Regions from separate parts of the Rhizobium aureum genome, predicted to be linked through region 3. Evidence: predicted binding sites of a transcription regulator. Region 3 holds the regulator's gene; each other region holds the start of a gene.
The links. Region 3 encodes LexA, which represses DNA repair genes until DNA is damaged. Its sites were predicted from a motif close to TGTTCNNNNTGTGTTCNG; they were not measured.
Positions count from the first base shown of each region.

Region 1: a site for LexA is predicted at 2,601-2,618, ahead of dinB (DNA polymerase IV). Genes of this name have one in related genera too.
Region 2: a site for LexA is predicted at 1,825-1,842, ahead of PH552_RS00290 (ImuA family protein). Genes of this name have one in related genera too.

Region 1 is NZ_JAQJCI010000001.1:1,118,040-1,125,945, reverse strand. Features, by position in the region: gene PH552_RS05320 (FecCD family ABC transporter permease) at 1-173, opposite strand, end outside; gene PH552_RS05315 (ABC transporter substrate-binding protein) at 170-1,201, opposite strand; gene dinB (DNA polymerase IV) at 1,372-2,469, opposite strand; gene PH552_RS05305 (helix-turn-helix domain-containing protein) at 2,699-3,826, opposite strand; gene PH552_RS05300 (hypothetical protein) at 4,328-4,633, shown strand; gene PH552_RS05295 (DUF995 domain-containing protein) at 4,749-5,249, opposite strand; gene PH552_RS05290 (glycoside hydrolase family 26 protein) at 5,275-6,219, opposite strand; gene PH552_RS05285 (DUF995 domain-containing protein) at 6,216-6,785, opposite strand; gene PH552_RS05280 (UDP-glucose dehydrogenase family protein) at 6,769-7,906, opposite strand, start outside.
Region 2 is NZ_JAQJCI010000001.1:56,681-64,586, reverse strand. Features, by position in the region: gene PH552_RS00295 (Y-family DNA polymerase) at 1-1,093, opposite strand, end outside; gene PH552_RS00290 (ImuA family protein) at 1,008-1,766, opposite strand; gene PH552_RS00285 (SOS response-associated peptidase) at 2,060-2,833, shown strand; gene PH552_RS00280 (hypothetical protein) at 3,525-4,817, shown strand; gene PH552_RS00275 (hypothetical protein) at 4,814-6,334, shown strand; gene PH552_RS00270 (McrC family protein) at 7,035-7,906, opposite strand, start outside.
Region 3 is NZ_JAQJCI010000004.1:333,955-341,860, reverse strand. Features, by position in the region: gene eno (phosphopyruvate hydratase) at 1-178, opposite strand, end outside; gene kdsA (3-deoxy-8-phosphooctulonate synthase) at 328-1,167, opposite strand; gene PH552_RS12990 (VOC family protein) at 1,164-2,051, opposite strand; gene lexA (transcriptional repressor LexA) at 2,477-3,199, shown strand; partial or broken gene PH552_RS12980 (ComEC/Rec2 family competence protein) at 3,180-5,592, opposite strand; gene gltA (citrate synthase) at 5,960-7,249, shown strand; gene lpxB (lipid-A-disaccharide synthase) at 7,276-7,906, opposite strand, start outside.

The DNA of each region.
Region 1 (7,906 bases), on a different contig from region 3:
ACGCCTGTCCAGCCCAGCCTGTTGGTGATGGCGTAAAACGTCGTCGACAGCGGTATCGGCAGGTCACCGATGCCGACGCTGATACCGATGATCAGGCCGATTGCTGCAAGGGAGGCCAGCAGCAACAGGCCGAAGGCAGCCAGTTGCCGCAGGTTGCGGTACGCGTCGATCACTTCAGCAGACCTAGGGCCTTGAGCTGCTGGGCCACCTGCTCGGCGCCATAGATCGTGCGGATGGTCGGGTTCATGGCCTGACCGTCCATGACGACGATAGCCTTGTTCTTGACCGCAGGAAGCTCGCTGACGGCCGGATCGGTGGTGAGAAACTTGATCTTGGCTTCCGGCTTGTCGAGCTCCCAGCGATTGCGGTCGAGGCTGGCGACGACGATGACGTCTGGATTGGCGGCTATGATACTCTCCCAGCCCAGTGTCGGCCATTCCGCTTCGGTGGTAATGGCATTGCGGCCGCCAAGCAGGTCGGCGATATAAGCTGAAGGGCTGTTTTTTCCGCCGACATAGGCATCTGCAGATGGCGACGGGCTGGAGAACCAGAAGACATAGGAGAGCTTCTTGCCGTCCTTCAGCGCATTCGCGCGCAGTGCCGCTTCCCGCTTTTTGAAATCCTCGATCAGCGCCTGGCCCTTGTCGCGGACATCGAAAATCTGCGAGAGCTCATCGATTTCCTGGTAGAGCGCGCTCATGTTCCAGATCTGGCTACGGGCGGCATTGCCGTATTTGTCCTGAGAGGCGCCCTGGGCTGGGCAGACACTGGGGGAAACATAGGTGGGAATATTGAGCTTCTCGAAGTCCTCGCGCTTTGCCACCTTGCTGCTCGGTCCCATCAGGGTCGGTAGTGCGGCTGCAACGAAATCAGGATTTTCAGCGAGGATCGATTCAAAGGTCGGAAACTCGACCGTCAGCAGCTTGACCTTGGAATTGGCTTCCGCAAGCTGCGGCAGAACCTTGTTGGGCCAGAAGGCGGTGCCGGCCATTTTATCCTGCAGACCAAGCAAAAGAAGAATTTCGGCACTGTTCTGGCCAAGCCCGATCGCCCGTTCCGGCGCTTTCTGGAAAGTGACCTTGGTTCCGCAATTATCGAGTGTCAGCGGATAGCTGGTGGATGCGGCAGATGCCGCCGGTGCGGCAAGGCCAAGCGCCATGCAAAGAGCTGAGACGGCCAAAAGTGATTTCAATATGGTCACGAAAAATATCCTGATCGTTGCGGCCAGAGAGGGACGGTTGAAAACATCCGCGGCGGTATAGCCTTGCCGGCCGGTCAAAAACAAGAGGAATTTAGTCATATTTCTACAGGTTCGGCACGCGCGGACCAAGGCAAGGCCTGGGTTCGCCGTGTCGCCACCATGACCGGCAATTAAATGCCGAGATCGAGCTGGGGCTGTGCGCGGCTATCGTCGGTTTCTTCGTTCGTCAGGGATGAAAGCGTGACGCCGAGCAGCCGAACCGGCCGCCTGAACGGATGGACGGTCGCCAGAAGTGCAGATGCCGCTTCGAGGATCTCGCTCAAGCCCGCGACCGGAACAGGGATGGTCCGACTGCGCGTGGCCTGCGTGAAATCAGAGTATTTGATCTTCACGGTTACCGTCTTGCCGCTGATGCCGCTTGCCTCGCAGTAGTGCCAGACCTTCTCTGCAAGCGGCCGCAATTCCGCCGTAGCCAGATCGAGATCGTCGATATCCTCGGGAAACGTATCCTCTGCGCCGACGGATTTGCGGATCCGGTCGGGCCTCACTTGACGTTCGTCGATGCCCCGGGCGATCCCGTAGAAATACGATCCGGACTTTCCGAAATGCTCCTGCAGGAAGGCGAGGGACTTCGCTTTCAGATCGAGCCCGGTTTCGATGCCGTATTTGCGCATGCGTTCGGCGGTCGCCGGCCCCACGCCGTGGAATTTGCCGACGGGCAGCGCCTCGACAAAGGCTGGCCCGTTCTTCGGCGTGATCACCGCCTGGCCGTTGGGCTTGTTCAGATCGCTTGCCATCTTGGCGAGAAACTTGTTGTAGGAGATGCCGGCGGAAGCGTTGAGCCCGGTGACCTGCTTGATCCTGGCCCGGATTTCCAGCGCGACTTCGGTGGCAATCTCCATGCCCTTGAGGTTTTCGGTGACGTCGAGATACGCCTCGTCGAGCGAGAGCGGCTCGATCAGCGGCGTATATTCGGCGAAGATCTCGCGGATCTGCTGCGACACGGCCTTGTAGACGTCGAAGCGCGGCGGCACGAAAATCAGATCCGGGCATTTGCGCTTCGCCGTCACCGACGGCATGGCCGAACGAACGCCGAAGGCGCGGGCCTCATAGCTTGCCGCCGCCACAACGCCGCGCGCCGCGGACCCACCGACCGCTAGCGGCTTGCCGCGCAGTTCGGGATTGTCACGCTGTTCGACCGACGCGTAGAAGGCATCCATGTCCACATGGATGATTTTGCGGACCGGCGTCGAGCTCATATCGTTCATTATCGTCTCGGTAATCCGCGCTGGAATCAGGCCGCGCTGAAATGACGTTGTGTGGATGATGTGGTGCGAAAACCGCACGCAGTTTTCGACATCATGCTCCGGCGTTCAACGCCGCCGTAACTCGCAGCGGGTCGAACAAATACGGAACATATCACGCTTGGCAACGATATCAAACAGGCTCCTAGCCTTGCAAGGTAGCACATTGCGACGTCGATGCCGGTCTTTATCGTCAAAGACCAAGCGTACCGAGCCAGTTATCGAAGCTTGAGACCATAGCCGTGCGCGATGGCGCTTCCGTCTTGAAATCGCGCGAATGCCTGCGCACTTCGCTTGGGTTGTAGCCGAACTCATGGGTGAAAGCCCGGCAGAAGTTGGCGGCGGACTCGAAACAGAACTGGCTGGCGATTTCGCCGATTTTCCGGCCATCGGCGGGATCGTTGAGTGCGGCGCGCGCGGCCAGAAGCCGTCTTCTTCTTATATAGTTGAGCACTCCGCTCGAGGTCTGAAACAGCTCGTAAAGGCGCGTCCGCGAGATCGCCAATTCGCGGCTCAGGGTTTCCGGCGTCAATTCTGCTGAGCCCAGGTTGTTCTGAATGAAATGCCTTGCCCGGGTCATCAAACCGCTTTGCGATATTTCGCCGTCGATCTCGCTGTGGACCAAGGGAGAGATTGTATGGAACACCATCTCGCGAAGCTGGTTCCTGACGCCTGGAAGATCATCTCTGGTCAAGCGAAGGAGATTGACTTCGAGGAAATCCATGTAGCTCGAAAGTAACGAGACGCGCGGGCCTCCAAGGACAATATTGCTGCTGGCGCTCGGCAGTCCGCCATAGGCGGCAAACAGATCGCATGGCAGGATCAGCGTCGTGGATTGCGCCGGCGAGGTTCGTCCGTAAAAGGGGCAGCCCAGCATTCGGATTTCCATCATGCCGGGCTCGTTTTCGACAACCTTGCCGTTAACGCTCGTCCATGTCTTTCCAGTGCGCAGGAAGGTGATCTGCCAATGATCTATCGAGCTGAAGCGCACCTTTTCGGGGGAGCGTTCGAAACTGAACGCCGGAGTGTCCTGCTGAATGAGCAAGACTCCTTCGAGGTTCCATACGACCTGCTTAACCGCGAACGGCTCGCACGCTTTTGCTTGGTTCTGCAGCCGCATATCGACCAGCGGAGCCATGCGCTCCTGCCAGGCTGCAAATTGTCGATCGGGGCGCAGCTCCTCCGTTGAAAACGGCAGCGACGCCAGCTCCGTTGTTTCGGGAAGCTCGCTGTAAAGCGGTGCCTGAGGTGAGCGCGGCCAGCGCCGGCGCTCGACGGCCTTGGGCTGTTCAAACGAAATATCTGCTTTGCCCCACATCATTGTAGCGATCCCTCGACACTACATGGCGTGTTGTACTTGCCGCGGCTGCAGCGCGCCCCTTGAAAATTCTGCAGCTGGCCCCAACACCAGTTGATCATATTAAAACCGCATTTGTTTGTGGATTAGCCGCCTTCTCGTGAGATCCAGCCTGATTTCCAACTTTTCATGCCGGAACGAATCTGTTTCCGTATTGTAACAGGAAGAGAGAGGGATAAACGCACGACAGGTTGCGTCCTCATCTTTGATGAGGCGGACAGTTCTGTTCGACAGCGCGACGAGCAGCTTGGCAGAAGGCCAAACTGCCCGGGTGATGATCTCCGGCGGCCATCGCAAGGAACGCAAAACTGATACCCGAGAGGGTCGCATTGCCGCAAACCTTACTTCAATACTCGTAACAGTTACTTAAACATTATTCTCTAATAGTTTCAAGAGTTTTATCGAGAGATCGAAATAATTTGAATGGATGTAGAAACGAAACATAGAGGACATGGAAGTAAGCAAATGGTAGTAAACCCAATTGAGCCGAAGTTTTATCTTTCTCGTCTTGTATCAAGCTTGACTTCTGTTTGCTTGTGCACCCTTTTTCTTGCCTATCCTGCAGAAAACGCGGTTTCCGCAACCTTAGATAAATATAAATACAAGACCATCGACCTGTACATGAAGAAAAGCGAAAGCAACATGTACTTTTATGGAACTGGTCAGATCCGCAAGAGGACAACGGTTTCGGCCGACGAGTATTTCAAGGGCGCACCCTATATCTGCACGCCGAGCGGCTTTGGACGCACCTCGCATTGCTACAATCGTTGAACGGTTGAAACCTTCTGGCAATTGATCCCATTGCCAGAACGGTCCCGAATGTCTCAATCGATGGTGTCGTCATACTCGATTGATCCCGCATGCTCGACATCTTCTCCGCATCCGGTTAGCTAGGTAAGTGCCGGCTGACATAGTTACCTTTGCGCAGTTTCATTGCCTCGTCGTCATGTCTCGGCGGATCGTGACGAAATACATACCACTTTCCGTCCGGTAGACGCTTCTGGTAGATGACGCCGTCTTTCTCACGATGCAAAAAGCAGGACGTCTTGTCCACGTCGTATTTCTTGCTCTGCCAACGCGCCTTCATGCATAGCTTGCCATTGAAGGTCGCATACCAGGTGCCTTTGGCATAAGTTTTCTCGGCGCCGGGATGCGACCAGGCCATGAAGCTGCCTTGCTTGGCTGAAAAATAGCCGGCACCATCTTTCCAAATCCACGACCGGCCGGCGTAAAGGCTCCGCACGTCCGAGGCGCTTATCGATGTTGCCTGAATGGCAGAGCGCTCGATTATCCAATCGGCATGCTGCCGGCTCGCAGCATGTGCCGATCCACCCAGCAGCAACATCGATAGGGCTGCACCTGATATAAAGAACTTTGCAAGAGACATCTTCGCCTCCATTCTTGTTGTTGTTTCAGTTCAACAGAGGGCTGACAACACGCCAGTCCGGGCGCCCAAGACCATGAGGCCACGGGTAGGTCTCGCGATCGTCGAAATACACCACCCCAACGATATTCTTGAACTCGTCATGCGGTTTGGCGGCTTCCTCGGCCCAGGCATGGACATAGGCTTCATTTCCCTGGTAGCCCAGCTCCGCGATCACGATCGGCTTTCCGAAAGCTTTGACCCGGTCATAGCCTGGTTTGGTCGCCTCGACGAAGGTCGAGTCGCGTCCAAGCATGCGCTGGTCGAAAGGCTGGTAGCCGAAGACCGAGAGGCCTACGACATCGACATATTGATCTCCCGGATAATAGGCTTCAAGCCCTTCCTTGCCCATCGGCGACCACATGTATTTGGCGGACGGAAGATGGCGGCGGCAGACATCGATGGCGTGCTTATACGCCTTCACATATTGCGCCGGGTTCCAGTAGGCCCAGGTGAACTGCCCGTTCTTTTCATCCATTTCCTGGGCCCAGCGAATGGTAACGGGCTGCTTTAGCTTGGCGGCGGCCGAGCATATCGATGCCATGTTCGCATCGTAGTGCCCATCCACGATCCCCTGGAAAAGATCGTCCGGCGTGACGCGCCAGTTGCGTGCCCAGGACCAGGGCTCGACTGTGATCAGCAGCGAGCGGCCGCGCTGGCGCGCATAGCTGTCGGCGACCCCAAGCGTTGCCAGATCCACATCTTCCCAGGGAAGGAAAAGATGCTCGATCTTGGGATTGGGGTCATTCGAGAAATCGCCGTTCGGATCGTATGCGCCCGATGGCAGCGATTGCGGTGTGATGATCGGCCTCTTGTCATGGAACATGTTTTGACTGCCGCCCGCCGTTTCGAGACCATTGTTGGCGGCGTAGATCGCTCCGGACAAACCTGCGAAGCAAACGACGGCTGCGGTAAACTTGAATGCCGTTTTCATTGGACTGCCTCCTTCTTCAGTTCGGCCTTGCTCGTGTTCAAGGTGGCTTTCACGATGCTCAGTCGTTCAGTAACCAGATCGCTGGCGATCAGCTTTTTCGCCTCGTCGGCGTCTTTGGCCGCGGCATGGCGAAATATGAACCATGTCCCACCGGGCTCGCGCTTCTGGTATACGGTTTCATTGAGAATGCGGTGCAGAAAGCAGGTCTTGGCCGGGAATTTGCCATTCGCCGCGTACCAGGTCGCTTCAAAGCACATGCGGCCGGCATCGCTTACGCTCCAACGGCCTTCGGCCCAGGATTTGCCTTCCTTGCCGTCGACCCAGGCAGCGAAACGACGATTTGCGTCCTGCATCTGCCCGGCGCCATCCGGCCATTGCCAGCTCTTGTCGCGGTAGAGTTGGTAGAGCTCGAACGCCGTCATGGGGCGAGCGTCGACCGGCAATTTGAGGTCCTTGCCCGCGGCGGCCGCGCTGCTTGACGCGACAGATCCGAGGATGATGACGGCGGCAAGCGTCGCCGCGCTTGCGCGGACCAGAGGGCTCGGCTTGCTATATGATGATGCCATTGTCTTTCTCCCCCATAGCAATTGGTATGACCTTCGCGGTCCCTAGAGATTTGTTCCTCTGTCTCGCCATACTTCGGACATCGCCCTTTGTGCTGGCCGAATTTCCGATTGTCGAAATACGGAATCCGAGCTGTGCTGCGGCGTCCCTGCGAAAGGCGTTTCTGAGATCCACCAGGATGGGCTGGCGCATATTCGCCTTGAGCTGGATCAGATCGAGGTTCTTGATGATTGCCCATTCCGTCATGACGACCGCTGCATCGGCATTGCGCGCGCAGTCATAAGGATCGTCGCAAAACACCACGTCATCGAGGACCTTGGCGGCATTCTCGATCCCCATCGGATCGTAAGCTCGAATATGGCCGCCAAAGCGCTGGAGCGCTTCGATCAGCGGGACCGAGGGGGCTTCGCGCATGTCGTCCGTGTCGGGCCTGCATGTGAGGCCGAGAATGGCGATGGTCAGGCCGTCCATATTGCCGCCAAGCGCTTCGACGACCCTGAGCGCCATTCGCCGCTTGCGGGCTTCATTCGCCGCAATGGTTTCCTCGATCACGCGCAGCGCGACGCCATGGTCCTGCGCGGTTCGCAGAAGAGCGAGCGTATCCCCCGGGAAACAGGAGCCGCCGAAGCCGGGACCGGCCGTCAGGAAGGTCATGCCTATGCGTTTGTCCAATCCTATCCCGAGTGCCAGTTCCTCGATATCGCTGCCCAGACGCTCACAAAGATCGGCAAGCTCGTTGATGAAGGTTATCTTCGTCGCCAGAAATGCGTTGGCCGCATATTTGATCAATTCCGCAGTTCGCCGCGCCGTCACCACAAGCGGTATGTCCTGGAGGTTCATCGGGTCGGCGTAGAGTTCCAGCAGGCGCTTATAGGCACGCTCGTCGTCTACGCCGATTACGACACGGTCCGGCGCGAGCGAATTGCGTACCGCAACGCCTTCGCACAGGAATTCCGGGTTGGAGGCCACGGAAAACGTGCCCGGCTTGCGTGTCGCCCCGATGATCTTCTGCACCATGTCGCCGGTGCCGACGGGCACGGTCGATTTGACGACGACAACCGTGTCGTCGGCTATCAACGGCGCAAGGTCGCTCGCCGTGCGGTAGAGGCTGGAAAGATCGAGT
Region 2 (7,906 bases), on a different contig from region 3:
TGTCGATCAGTGGCGTGATGTCCTGATCGTTCTCATCAACCAGCGACGACCGCTGCTCCTCGGCAAGCGGTTCGGTCATGACGGCGACGAGCGTCAGCTTCTCGATACCAAAGCCGGGCTCGATCTTTTCCGTTCGATCGCGAAACAGCTTTGTCAGCCAGGCGACGTCGCGGGCCGGCTTGGCCGTGCCGGCGCGGATCGCCTGCCTGCTGCCATCGACCTTTTCGACAATCAGATCTGTGCGACGGACGCCGAGCCCCTTGCGCTGCAGTTCGGCTACCAGCCTGACGATGAGACGCCCGACATATTTGTCGATCGTCTCGGCGGCACCGATCGGTTCGGCAAAGGCACGGCTGACTTCGATCCATTCCGGCGCCCGGATGGGGTCGATCGGTTCGGCGACACGACCAAACATCTGGTCGAGACGCCGGCCGATCTCCGGACCGAAGCGCAGCGCCAATGGCGCCCGCGGCGTCGCCAACAGCTCGCCGATGGTTTTAAAACCCAGCGTTCGAAGGCTGATGACGGTTTCGGCCGATAGCCGCAGATGCGAGATCGATAGCCGTTCGACGGCGCGGGTGGTCTCTCCAGGCGGAATGATGACGGCTTCGCGGTTGGTGGCGCGGGCACAGGCATGGGCCGCGCCCCAGGTGTCGGCGAGCGCTGCATGGACGGTCAGCCCCCGCGCCCGGAAGCGATTGACGATCCCGATGAGCATGGGAAGCTCGCCACCCTGCAGATGATCGGCCCCTTCCGTATCCATGACGATGCCATCCGTGCCGTCGACCGCGACGATCGGGGAATATTGTGAGAGGGCCCAGAGTGCGATCCGCTCCAGCGCTTCGGCATCGGCCGCCGGATCGGCATCGACGAATTGCAGGCCATGCACCATGGCCTGCGCCTTGGCGGCCGGCATGCCCACCCGAATACCGGCCTCCCTGGCCTTTGCATCGGCCGCGGATATAAAGCGCTTGGAGCCGCTGCTCGTGATCAGCACCAGCGGCCGGTCAGGCGATAATTCTGCTTTCTGATTCATGCGCCTGATCCGCTCGATCGGCAGGTCCGGCAGATAGATGGATACGACCCGTGGCATCGCACGCTCCCACGATAAACTCAGCGCACTCACCCGCCTTCACTCTCATCAATTCCAGCAGCCATCGCGGCCGCCCGACGCCCGGAACCGGCAATTCCTCCGATGGCAAGACGCTGACCCGCCACCGCGTCGTCGACGCCGTCGGCTGCCCGAAATCCGAGGCCTCCACCTGCCGGCGCCAGCGCCGGACCACCAGGCCCATCGTCCCGGTCTTTTCCGCCGCGAGCTGCAGGCGGCGCGACGCCACCATCGGCAGCCGGACGATCTCGCCGACGACGGCGCCAAGGCCGCCGAAGGCCAGCGCCTCTTCCATCGACGCGAGAACGTCCTCCTCGCGGTCGGCCTCGACGAAGATGACCCGGTCGGGATGAAGACCTGCCTGCGCCAGCGCCGGAAAGAACAGGTCCGGCCGCGTCAGGCACCAGACGATCTTGCCCCTGGTCCGCGCCGCGATGCCGGCGGCGAAGAGCGTGGCAGCTGCTCCATCGACGACCCCTGCTCCGCCACCTGCGAACTCGTGTACGGCGCCATAGGCAAGACCACCACCCGGCAATACGGCATCGATCTCAGGCACGCCAAAGGCGAGACAGCCGCTCCTCCTGCCCGCATTGCCTTCCAGTAACGCAATGCGATCCTTCAGATCGGATATCACCCGATTACGGGCAGCGGTCATCATTCACGGGTCCTTGCGAGGTCGCGTTAGCATCGACGTGATGTCGGTCAAGTGTATTTGTTCACTAAATGTTCCAACGCGATTCGCGAGTCAAGCAACCCGAAATAGGAATATTATCCCTCTATTTTAGTCGACTTTAAGATTCCCATTGGGAATCATGGACATGACTTCGATCGGGCGATGATGAAGCTTTCGAAAAAGTTTCGAAGTCGATCGGCCGGCACCCATCGATTGGCATTCCGGCGCTTCGTCGGCTACCATGTCCGCCTGCTTCAAGGGGAGATGGAGCGTCGATGTGCAACTTGTACCGCATGGAAGACAAGGACTGGGTGAACAAGTGGGCTCAGGACGCCGAGAGCCTGATCAACCTGATGCCGGCCTATCAGATGAACCCAGATCAGATGGGGCCGATCGTCCGCAACACCGCCGACGGAGGCAAGCAGCTCGTTCATGCCCGCTGGGGCCTTCCCTCCCCAAGGTTCGTTCTTGAAAAGCTAGCGCAGGCCAAGGCCGAGAAACTGCGAGTCAAGGGTAAGGAGTTCGACTTCGAGCAGTTGGTGCGCGAGCAGGTCGACCGTGGTGTCACCAATGTGCGCAATCTGAAGCTTCCGCATTGGAAGCGCTGGTTCGGCGTCGAGAACCGCTGTCTTGTCCCCGTCACCAGCTTCGCCGAGCCGGATCCGGCAAGCCAGGAAGCAGGCGGCAATGTGCCGAATGCCTGGTTCGCGCGCGATGAAGATAAGCCGCTGATGTTCTTTGCCGGCATTCATGTTCCGCAATGGACATCGGTGCGCAAGGTCAAGGATGGCTTCACGACCGACGATCTCTATGGGTTTCTGACCACCGATCCGAACAATCTCGTCAAGCCGATTCACGACAAGGCCATGCCGGTGCTGTTGCTGACCAAGGAAGAGGCCGATGTCTGGATGAGGGCGCCTTGGGAGGAAGCCATGGATCTTGCGCGGCCATTGCCGGATGATGCGTTGATTGTCGCGTCCCGCGAGCCATATGGTTCGACCATCGTCACCAAGGATGGCGAATTGGTCAGCTCATCGCGCTTGCTGTAGCGAGCGTCGTTTCGGCGGTTCAATGAACGGGCAACTGTTCGGATAACAGGAGTTCCTGCATGCTGCCTTCGCCGACTGGGTCACGATCCACTCGCAAATGCCCTCACTCGAACGTCGCCGGCCTTTGACCAAGCGAAGGACGTGACGTTCTTGGTCGCAGCATCAAGCGGAGCGAAATGTCATGCAGTTTAAAGCGTTGGCTTTCGGCGGAGCAATGAATTGGAACTATCGCCGGAGACGACCGTGAGAATCTCGACTCGCTGTTGGCTATAACGTGTCGTCCGCAAGGACCAGCAGCTTGGTCGTCCTAGCGGTGTGGACACTGCCTTTATCTGGCTTGTTCTCAATAGCCTGCGGGGTTTAAGCGACCTCGCGGACGCATGACGCTGGGCTGCCGCATCACGGATTTAATACGGCAATGGGCCCAGACACAATATCATGTGTAAATTCTAAAACCAGGCTAGCATTTTTGGCCAATCACCGGTCGAACAGAGAATCACTAGTGTCCTAATAATCTTCGCTCGCCGATATCGTTGTACATACATCGGAGAAATACACCAAAAATCGCAAAAGTTGTTTATATCTTCTCCATTAATTTAAAGGCCGCAGACTCCAGTGCGATTCTAACGTACTAATTCTGAAATTAGCAAGGCGGTTGCTATGTTATACTTTCCATCCAGCGAGGTGAAGCATGCTGGCGCGTTGTCTTGCAATTTTAGCTGGCCTCGCGCTAGCCTCGTGTCAGGCAAATGACGGTTCCTATCTATTGAGGGGCCCAGGCTACGAGCTGAACGCCCAGCATGCGTCAATATCGTCCTCCCAGCTATTCGCCTACATGAAGGTCATGTGCAGGGACGCGGGCTTGTCATACTCATCGTACGGAGAATACTCGGGTTGCCCCGGAAGCATGAAGCCGGAAGGCTACCAAGCGCTGCTCCAAGCGGGCTACAACGAGATAGATCTCGGTTGCAGACAGTACATTCAGATCGTCTTCGAAGCGCGGGTTCGTGAAAGCCAATTCAAAAGTACAAATTCCCTGATACAGGCATTCATAAGTGGTGTTTTCACCTTGGAAAGCGCTGGGCCAAAACTGTTCTCGTACCTGGTTCTATCCTCCTCGGCGGCAAACGCGTTCTACGACGCATCCATGATAGATCCTCTGCAGAGCATGACGATTGAGAACATCATGAGCGTCGTCGAGAAGCGACAGCAGGCATTCAGTCGGGCCACCGCCGCTGGGGGGATTTCATCACAGCCACAGGTTGTCAGGGCATGGCGGGAATATCAGTGGCTTTGCACTCCCATTTCCATCAACTCCGATTTTAACGCACTTGCTGCCGCCGGCGCAGACGGGAGGAGAGTGGATTTCGATGCCGACGCCCTGAGGGTTGTCGCAGGAATTACCGGCACCGTGAAAAAGGTGCAAAAGTTCAACCCGGGCAACGGACTTGAGCCTGCTCCAAAAGTTCCACCAGCGGACAATGCTGTGGGAGTGTTCGAAAAGGCTCTGAGTGACTCAGAGGTCAAAAAGCTCCAGTCGGCATTGTGCACTACAACGGGCGGCGGATTCGGTCCTGCCACCAGAGCCGCCATCAATGCTTGGAGAACAGGAAGCGCGTCAACCCAGGTAACCGACAGTGATCTGAACAAGGGCCTTGGGGACAAAGATGTCAAATATCTGCTGAATACAAAAAGCTGCGCGTCTCTCGGTTACAAGAGCGCATACGAGCGGGCTTTCCTCTATGACTCGCCGGCCCTTTCCCTTGGCCCCGGCACGCCGTCGTCCGAAGTCGCGGGAGTTCGAGCCAGAGAGATCGCATTTCTGGCAAACGCGCTCAACGTTTCTGTCAGCACAGGAGCGACGACCGTAGAACCTCCGCTTCGTGACGCGATCCGCAAAAAGCGAAAAGAGCTGAATCTCAAAGGCGACTACATAGACCAAGAGTTTCTGACCAAGCTAGATAAAGGAGGCGCATCAAAATGATCTATGAGGCGAATCGTCCATTCTTGAAGCTTTATGAAACATCCACGAGCCAGGATCCGAAGGTGACGATGGGACCAGGGTTCGCGCGGTTCGAGGGGCAAGGAAATGTCCAAAACGATCGACGACCGGTCACGGTCCAGGGGCAGTCGACACCCATCTGGTGGGTCAACGACGGCGACCTGAACGAGATTGCGGACCCAACACCTGGATTTGCCCTACCGCAGATCGGAGACCTCGAATTCTACGAGGACTGCGATTTAGGGGCGCGGGCACTTTCGGGTTTCTTGGACGCTGGCGGCATGAATGTCGAATACTTGCTGCTGTTGGCGTGGGCTGAAAGCGGCTGGACAAATACTGACAGGCAGGGACGGGATGGGGCCGACGCTGACTTGACCGGTGAGATTGGGCCTTACCGCTTCGATGAGGACGTGTGGGAATCGCTTTTGAACGATACGCGATACGCGGAACTTGTTCGCGGTTACACCACCGTTGACCGACTTACCCCTCAAGCACAGTGCCTGTTCGCTGCAATCCGTGCCAATCGGCTGCAGTTAATCTTGAAAACGGCAGGAACCGCCGACCCGGCGGCCTGGCTCTTGCGGGTCGGCCATCGCATTGGCGACGATTACATAGTCGCATTGGCACAAATGAACGATCCTGATCCGATATCAGCGATAACCCCCGCGATTCCTAACAGCGTCATTGAGGCTTGCCCGAAGCTCTTCCCTGCACAACAACAGACGACTAAGGCGGCGGTGTTTAGCGCTGTGCAGGCCGAATTCGAAAGCGCCAAGCGCGCAGTCACGCAAAGACTTGTCGGCATGGTACAAACCTCGGTCGTGGACGCGATTATCGGAGGAGCGAGTCCCGATATGCGGTTGGGCGCTCTGGGCCTACTCGACTTCATCGGGAAGTACGAGGCCGCGGGAAATTACAATGCGGTCGTCGATCGCGTGAGAAACGAAAACAACCCACAGCTTACCAATATGACCATCGCTGATGTGCTCGATTACCAAGGCGGCTTGGGCGCGAGAAACGCATGTGGTAAATATCAGATCATCCAGAGCACCCTTAGCGGAAACTACGCAGCTTCGGGGCTTTCCAATGACAGTATGTTCAATCCCGACGGACAGGACCAGATCGGCTACCATCTTCTGATGGCCGTTAGTGGCGGAGATACTTTCATCAAATCTGACGGTGGGCAGGCAGCCATTGACGCGTTTGCATTGAAGCTAGCACAACAGTGGGCAGCATTACCGGTACTGCGGGCCATGAACGGATACAAAGGTGTCCATATTGAGCCTGGTGACAGCTATTACTCCGGGACTGGTGGAAACGTCGCCGGTGCTACAACCGATCAGCTTTTAGCCGCTATAGCTAAATTCCAGCATGAGGTGCTGGCTGCCCAAACCGTACCGCAAAAAATGGTCTTCCGATCTAGCAAGCGCGTGAAGAAGGCGCAGGCAGCCTGGAAAGCAAAGCTGCCCTATAACAGGATTTTGACGCCAAAAATGTAGTTTTCAAAATTCACTCGGAGGATAGAGCAAGATTAGTTCCGATCGATAAAAGCCGACCAACCACACGAAAACGGCGGAACATGATTGGTGCGCGAACAATCATGGTTGCTCTTTCGACGTCCTCAGCGGCCTTTGCTGTGCCGCTCTGACCTTTAAGTCATAGGAAACGTTAAAGCCTTCGGCATCGACGGCACGCCACAGTCAGTATTTCCTGCCATTGATCGATACGACAAGGTCGTCAAGATGCCATTTGTCGGCAAAGGTGCCTCGTGCGCCGTTTTGCATTAATCGGGGTCTTCCTCACTTTGTGTTGAGATCGGCCCGGCCGTAGGGCTGGAGCGACCATCCGCCGTGGATGAACACGAAGACCTTTTGAATAGAAGCGACAAGCTTCTGCCGGGAGAGTCGAAGCACTATGCATTATGCTCCTTGGTCAGGAGCCCAACTGATCAAATCTTGCAATAACTTGTCGCCCCACCACATCGGCGATGCCTTTGCGGCCACGAGACTTGCGACCGATGCTGCCTTATTTTGAACGACTGGAAGGCTGCACTGCACGACCACCGGCGCGCAATCGGCATCTTTCCAGAGCGAGCAAACGATGAGGGGTTGTAACCTAATCATCGTTTGGCGGCATGCCCACAACGATGTACGGGATCAATTTCTCACTTTTGACTGCTAAACAACGGCGGGCACGCCTCTAGCTTGCTCCAGAAATAGAGGCAGCGTGGCAATGCACTCGCAGGATCATCGGAAAGGAAGCTCTATCGGGCTGGTTAGCAGGACATACCAGTGTCCCGGTATCTAGGCAGAACGGCAACACCCAAAGTCGAAGGTTTTGTGCATTCGGGAAGATGAACGGCTCAAGCGGGCGAGGGAACGCCTCCGTCTTTGGATAGACGAGCACCACGTCGCCCTGCCCTTCCAGGTAGGTGTGGCCATAAGCGTGGAGCTGGTAGAAATCGCCTTGCGAAAGATTGTACCTCTCTTTCCGCATTGTTTCGATGACGTCGAGCAACTTCCATTTGGTGTCAAGCACCACGATGTTTCGACCGTTCTTCCGGACGACAAGATCGGGCTCCAGCCGGAACCATTGCTCCGTCTCGTGCTCGACGAGATAATGGGTCGCCGGGTGAACCTTCAGCCGCAAGGTGGGGTCGATCGCATATTCAAGGTGTTTGGCGACATAGGCCTCAAAAAGCATTTCCATTGGAAAGAGCAGTGACGACGCTGACCTGTAGCCGGCGCCCGTCAAAGGAGAGAAGCCGGTCAGAACCAGTTCAGCCCAAGAGAGTGCCTCGCCATAGTGGATCATGCTCCGGTCCGGCTGCAGCTTCCTGAGATCTCCGGCGAAGTCGCCGGTTGGAGGGACATCGGAAAAGACGAAGCGCAGTTCCCGCGCCCGGCGCTGATTTTCAAGCGAAACCGACTGAGCGATCACTTCATTCAACGCGGCGTGGATGAGCCGGTTTTCCGGCCGATCGGTGGAGAAGTCGTCATGTTCTGTGAAAAAGGCGTCAGCGCGAACAAGGTTGTGTCGGAGGTGATCAGACATCATGAGCTTGCCCCGCA
Region 3 (7,906 bases):
CGTGGTAGCGCTTGCCGCCATCGCGAAGCTCGACGGCTTCATGAGCGCCGGTCGACGCGCCCGACGGAACCGCCGCGCGGCCCATGCTGCCGTCTTCGAGGTAGACATCGACTTCGACGGTCGGATTGCCACGGCTGTCGAGAATCTCGCGGGCGATAATGTCGGTGATTGCGGTCATGATAGCTTCCTGCTCGCTGGTTTATAAATCGATTTAAATCGTCTTAATCGAAGGCGCGGAAATTACAATGGCGATCCGCGCCGCGATTTGGCACTCCTGCAGGCCGCGTAAAGCAAATTCATGTCAGCCTGTTGAATGCCCGATATTTCTTAAGCCTTGGCCACGGCGTCAAAGGCCAGCAGCTTCTCCAGAAGCCGCGGCATATCCTTCAGATAGACCATGTTCGGGCCGTCCGAGGGCGCATTGTCCGGGTCCTCATGCGTCTCGATAAAAACACCTGCGACGCCGACGGCGACCGCAGCGCGCGCCAGTGTCTCGACAAAGCGGCGGTCGCCCCCAGTCGAACCGCCCTGCCCGCCAGGCTGCTGTACGGAATGGGTCGCATCGAAGATGACGGGTGCGCCCATCGCTGCCATGATCGGCAGCGAGCGCATATCCGAGACCAGCGTGTTATAGCCAAAGGAAGCCCCGCGCTCGCAGAGAAGAATGTTCGGATTGCCGCTCTCATTGAGCTTGGCAAGCACATTCTTCATATCCCAAGGCGCAAGGAACTGCCCCTTCTTGACGTTGACGACACGGCCGGTCTTGGCCGCGGCAACAAGAAGATCGGTCTGGCGCGACAGGAAGGCCGGGATCTGCAGGATATCGACCGTCTTGGAAACGATGGCGCACTGCTCTTCCGTGTGGATGTCGGTCAAAACCGGAAAGCCATATTCCTTCTTGAGGTCGGCAAAGACCTCCAGCGCCTTTTCCAGGCCGATGCCGCGCTTGCCCGACAGTGACGTACGGTTGGCCTTGTCGAAGGACGACTTGTAGACAAGGCCGATGCCGAGCTTGCCGCAGAGTTCCTTCAGGACGCCGGCAACCATGAAAGCATGGTCGCGGCTTTCCATCTGGCAGGGGCCGGCAATCAGCGACAGCTTGGCGCTGTTGGAAAAGAGGACCTTGGAGGCACCCTCACCGACGGTGACTTCGGAATTCGTGGTCATGCTATCTCCTCGAAGGCGAACAATGCGCCCTGTCCGGGCGCCAGCCTTGCCAGTATACGATTGTTCTTACGCGTGTAGGTGACGCCGTTAGCAGCGAAATGCGACGATGTCACGGAAAGATCGCGCGTTTTGAAAAGGATTGCGCGTGCGCGCAGCCCGGGATCGCTGGTATGGACCGGCAAATCGTAGAATGCTTCCATTCCTTCCGGCGTCAAAACTTCGACATCGACATTGGCCGCCTTGATCGTCAGGCCGAAGGAATGCTCCAAGATCCGCGGACCGCCAACGACCTCTTCGAAAAAGCTGCGATACACCGCCGGTTTCAGCGCGGAAAGCGCCACCCGCGCAATGCCGGTCACCCCGTTTTTGTGACGCTCGAGTACGCTGCGATCGGCCGGCAGCGGATTGATGCGCTGGCAGCAGAAGGCCAGGAAATCCGGCGCACGCAGATCCGCCGCAAATGCGAGGCGAAAACCGGCCGTGGGTTCCGTTCCATCCGGCATCTTCATCGGCCGGGAGAAATCCAGCATGGGTCCAGCCGAAATCCCAGCCGCCTTGAAACGCCCATCATCGCCGACAGCATCGTCCGTGCCGAAAACCAGGGCCGAAAAACCATCCTCGGCAACGCGGAAGCGATAGGCTTGGTCGCGCGCAACAAAGACATTGCCGTCGGCAATGCTCGTCTCGCATTGCTCCTGCGAGGCCACGCCCAACGGTTCGAGATAGGTCTTGTCGGCAAGGAACACACAGGCATTTTCAGTGCCGAAGGGGTGGCGCGCATCCGGTGCGACCGTGAAGCCAAGCTTGCCCAGGCGCTCCCGCGCCAGAGCGATGTTGACGGTCGGCAGCACGAGATGATCCAGCGGATGCGGCGACAAAGTCATGGTCCTCCCTTGTTTGCCTGCAAAAGCAGATTTGCGCTCATACAATGCTCAATTCAAGCCGAAAGCCAAGCCCGTGAAAGCGCAGGAGAACGTGGGCCGGACGCAACTGCGGCAACCCGAGCGCACTGATTCTCAACTGCGGTCGAGTTATGTGCCAGTCGCCGTCTTCATTCGCACACGAGCAGAGCAGGATTGAGGTGAATCGTCCATAAGGCGAACAAAGCGGCATTTCTCATATTTATCGATGAATTAGCGCGGATATAATTCGCAAGGAATTTCAAGCGATCCAGTCGATGGCGGCAAATATTTGATAGGCTCCGCGAAGCTTTACCGAAATTTAAGCACTTGCAGAACACATATGGAACATATAGTGTCCGTTCTGGATTTGTTTCACGACGATTTTCTTGATTTGGGGTTCCAAGACGATGTTGACGCGCAAGCAGCAGGAACTGCTTCTCTTCATTCACGAGCGAATGAAGGAATCCGGTGTCCCGCCATCTTTCGACGAAATGAAGGACGCACTGGATCTGGCATCCAAATCCGGCATTCACCGTCTGATCACCGCGCTCGAGGAGCGCGGCTTCATTCGCCGCCTGCCCAATCGGGCGCGGGCACTCGAAGTCATCAAGCTGCCGGAGGCCTATAATTCAAGCCTGCAGCCACGACGCGGCTTTTCACCGAGCATTATCGAGGGCAGCCTCGGCAAACCCCAGCCAGTCGCGCCTCCAGCCCCGGCAAAGGTTGCCAACGACGAGCACAATAGTTCCGCATCGGTACCGGTCATGGGGCGCATCGCCGCCGGCGTTCCGATTTCCGCCATTCAGAACAACACGCACGACATTACCGTTCCCGCCGATATGCTCGGCTCCGGCGAGCATTATGCGCTGGAGGTCAGGGGCGATTCGATGATCGACGCCGGAATTTTCGATGGCGATACGGTCATCATCCGCAATTCGACGACAGCCAATCCCGGTGATATCGTCGTTGCGCTCGTCGACGACGAAGAGGCAACGCTGAAGCGATTCCGCCGCAAGGGCGCTTCCATCGCATTGGAAGCCGCCAATCCGGCCTATGAAACCCGTATCTTCGGGCCGGATCGCGTCAAGGTCCAGGGCAAGCTTGTAGGGCTTATTCGGCGCTATCATTGACAGACGAGTTATCACCAACAGTTGGACTATCATTGACGGGTGATATCTGCGCAGGTGGCGTACCGAATTTGCCGGTGCGCCAATCATAGGTTCGGTGCCTGGTCCATGGTCGCTGAGGGTTTTCGAAAGCGACAGAGACAATAGGCTTATCGGCCGTGAGCGTCATTTCGATGGACCCGGTTTTGCGCAATGTCGCACCGGTTATGAGCATTGCGGCCGGAACGGCAATAATCAAGTCGTAGCCGGATCGGCGTGACGACGATGTTTGCGGTATCGCAAGCCGGCGGCAGATAGGCGGCATTTTCGATGGTGACCAACATGGCGCCGTTGTCGAGCATCGCCACGCACCATGCGCCCTTCTGACAGGCGAAACTTCCCTGCATTGTCCGATCCAGAGCCTCCTCCATCGCCTTGCGGACTGCATTTTGCTCTTCCCTGCTTAACCGGCGGCGGCGATCGGTCGTCTTATTGATCTGCGGAAGCCGGTCATCAGCGGGGAGCATGGTGGGTGGCTGATGTTCGGTTGCGACCAGCGCCTTCTGCCATTGTTCGAAAATGAAGACCTGCGGCCTTTCGCGATTTGTGGCGAGTATATCGTCCTGTCGCAACGCAACCAGGACACCATCTTCGGAAATCATCAGATCCGGCTTCGGCACACCTGAGCCGAATGCCGCCACGCCGATGGATGAAAGCAGCAACAGCAAGCCTAAATGGCGAAGCCGGGTCCGCAGCACGGTCATGATCAGAAAGCCGGCAATGAAGGTCGGCATCAGCCAGCCGGGTTGGCGGCCGAAGGTGATGTCGCCTCCCCAACCGGCCACAGTTTTGGCGATCAGGATGACTAGTTCCAGTCCCTCGCCGGTGACGTTCCAAAACGGCCCGTCCAGGCCGATAGGCATCAGCAGCATTGCGGCCATGCCGAACGGCATGACAATGAAGGAGACGACCGGCATGGCCGCAAGGTTGGCGGCGAGACCGTATGTCGCCAGCCGGTGAAAATGCTCGATCGAAAAGATGGCCGTCGATGCACCGCCGATGAACGAGGTCGACAACACGCCACCGAAGAAGCGCGACACGAAGAGCAGCGGGCTTATCAGACGGATCCGCGAGAGGATGTTTTCGCGGTGCCGCCGCCGTTTCCACAGCGAATAGCCCGACACCAACGCCAGCGTCGCTGCATACGACATCTGGAAGCTTGGGCCGAGCACCTGCGACGGCGACAGAATGAGGATGACGATGGCGGATAGCGCGACATTGCGAAGGCTGAGCGACGGCCGATCGAAAAGTACGGCCACCAGCATGATCGCCATCATGATGAAAGCGCGTTCGGCGGATACGCCGAAGCCTGAAATCAGGTAATAGGCCGTTACCGTCAAAAGCGCGCCGAAGGCCGCGAACTTCTTGGTCGGCCAGGCCTGAGCAACTCCCGGAAACAAGCTGAACAGATAGCGCAGGCCGACGTAGAAGATGCCGGCCGACAGCGCCATGTTCAGCCCTGAAATTGCGATGATGTGAGTGAGACCGGCAATTCGCAGCGACTCGGTCGTATCCTTTGAGATCGCACGTCTCTCATCGGTGACAAGCGCTGCCGCAAAGGCGCCCGTATCTCCCGGCAAGGTTTCCCGGATCCTGTCTCCGATGCCGTTGCGCAGGCCGGCGAGCCAGATATCGGCCTTATCCAGCGGCGAATCTGCAACGCCATCACCGGATGGAGACAATAAGGTCGGGTTGCCATAGGCGAAACCGTTCGCACCGATTCCATTGAAATAGGAACTGAAGGCGAAATCATTGAGGTCAGGCAGAGCAGGCCCGGACGGCGGTGTCAGACGCGCCTTGCCCTGGATGCGATCGCCGAGATCGAACGGCTTCGCCTGCTTGCGTATGAAGATCGTGACCCGTTCCGGCGAACGGCGAATCGTAGGCTTTTCCGTCGTCTCGACCCGGACGACATAGCGCCAGCCTCCATTGTCATAGGATTCGCGCCGCTCGACGCGGCCGGTGACGGTCGTCGTCACCGCCGAGTCGAGCATCACAGTGGAAACCCGCCAACTTTCCCATTGCGCCAGCGCCATGCCGAGGCAAATAAGCATGCCGGCGAAAAGCAGGTGGCGAGACAGCCTACCCGCTTCCCGCCGGAGCGCGAAGCTGGCGGCAAAGACACAGAGGCCCGCCAGCACGGCTTGCGGAGGCGGATCGCTACTAGCCTTGAACCAGAAGATGGCACCAAGGCCCATATAGATCGACGCGAAAAGGATGGCGCGGCCGTGTGTCGCCTCCTCTTCGACCAGTCGAGCAACGCTTCCTCCAATGCGGCCCGCGACCAGAAGGAGACGCGAAGCCAACGGCGCCTGATCCTGCGTCCGCGCTCCTTGCCGCACTTTGGCGCGAAGCATGATCGTCGCAACAGCAGGCGAAGCTGCGAGGGCGCAGCGACATTCCGGCCTTCTTCCCGCTGCTCCGTTGCCTCCAAATTAGGCACTCGCCACCGCCCCCATACAAAACCACAGCTTCGGCGCGATTTTTGCCGTCACCATGCAGTGATTTCAACCGAAATCGGCATGAGAGAAACGAAATAGAGGCGGTTTCCCTGCGCAGCCTTGTCAATGACGCTACCGCAGTGCCCAAAAGTTGATACCGCATTGCACAATTCGGCAATGGGATAACTTGGCATTAGGCTCTGGATCATATAGCTAGTCGGTAGTCGCTTAACCTTTTGGCGCTTTTTATGGCGTCAATCCCGCCAAATCTTGGAGGATCAGCATGACGGAACAAAGCGCGAAACTAACTTGGGGTGAAAAGACGGTGGATTTGCCGGTGAAAACCGGAACCATCGGCCCAAGTGTCATTGATATTGGTGCCCTTTATAAGAACACCTCCACTTTCACTTACGATCCTGGCTTCACCTCGACCGCATCGTGCGAGTCCAGCATCACCTATATCGATGGCGACGAAGGCGTTCTGCTGCATCGCGGCTATCCAATCGATCAGCTGGCCGAACATGGCGATTTCCTCGAAGTCTGCTACCTGCTGCTTTACGGCGAGCTGCCGACGACGGCGCAGAAGAAGGACTTCGACTATCGCGTGACCCACCACACGATGGTGCATGAGCAGATGTCGCGCTTCTTCACCGGCTTCCGCCGCGACGCCCATCCGATGGCCGTCATGTGCGGCTGCGTCGGCGCGCTCTCGGCTTTCTATCACGACTCGACCGACATCACCGATCCGCACCAGCGCATGGTCGCAAGCCTGCGCATGATCGCCAAGATGCCGACGCTCGCCGCCATGGCCTACAAGTACCATATCGGCCAGCCCTTCGTTTATCCGAAGAACGATCTCGACTATGCGTCCAACTTCCTGCGCATGTGCTTTGCTGTTCCGTGCGAAGACTATGTCGTCAATCCGGTGCTCGCCCGCGCCATGGACCGCATCTTCATCCTGCATGCCGACCATGAGCAGAACGCATCGACCTCGACGGTTCGCCTGGCGGGCTCTTCCGGCGCCAACCCGTTCGCCTGCATTGCAGCAGGCATTGCCTGCCTCTGGGGTCCGGCCCACGGCGGCGCCAACGAAGCCGCGCTGAACATGCTGAATGAGATCGGCACCGTCGACCGCATTCCGGAATTCATCGCCCGCGCCAAGGACAAGAACGATCCGTTCCGCCTGATGGGCTTTGGTCATCGCGTCTATAAGAACTACGATCCGCGCGCCAAGATCATGCAGAAGACGGCGCATGAGGTTCTGGGCGAGCTCGGCATCAAGGACGACCCGTTGCTCGACATCGCAATCGAGCTCGAACGCATCGCTCTGACGGATGAATATTTCATCGAGAAGAAGCTCTATCCGAACGTCGACTTCTACTCCGGCATCACGCTGAAGGCTCTCGGCTTCCCCACGACCATGTTCACCGTTCTGTTCGCTCTCGCCCGCACCGTCGGCTGGATCGCTCAGTGGAACGAAATGATCGAGGATCCGCATCAGCGCATCGGCCGTCCGCGGCAGCTCTACACCGGTGCACCGCTGCGCGAATATGTGCCTGTTTCCAAGCGCTAAGCTTCGGTATTGAAACAAAAAACCGGTCAGAGATGACCGGTTTTTTTATGAGCTAGCATATCCAGAACGATCTGCGCCGCCTTATCGCCGGGGGGCTCCTGCGTCTGCATTCGCTCCCAAACGAGATCGTAACCAGCAAGCATCGCGGCGCGCTCCGGCGTGTCGTTCGCCAGGCGCTCCATATAGCGAACGAGCATTCCTGGCCGCAGAACATCGTTGATCAGCTCGGGCAGGACAGCGTAATCGGCGATCAGGTTCGGCAGGGCGGCCGTCCATATCTTGATGCGCGAGAGCACAAACTTCGCCAGCCATTCCGTTTTGTAGGTCGAGACCACGGGAACCCCGGCAAGCCCCAGTTCCAGAATCACGGTGCCGGAGGCTGCCATGGCGGCATCAGCCTTAGCAAAAGCGCTCCATTTGGCATCCTGGCCGACGACGATATCCGGCTTGACCTGCCAATTTCCGACAAGAGAACGCACCAAAGCTTCCTGCCGCGGTACAGTCGGCAATAGAAAACGAATATTATCGTTTCGCCGGCTAAGCTCTTCAGTAGCCCGCTCAAAAACCGGAAGAAGCTGCCGGATCTCCGATGCGCGCGATCCGGGCAGCAACAGGATCGTTTTCTGCGTATCGGCGCCGGCGAGACCGCGCAATGCA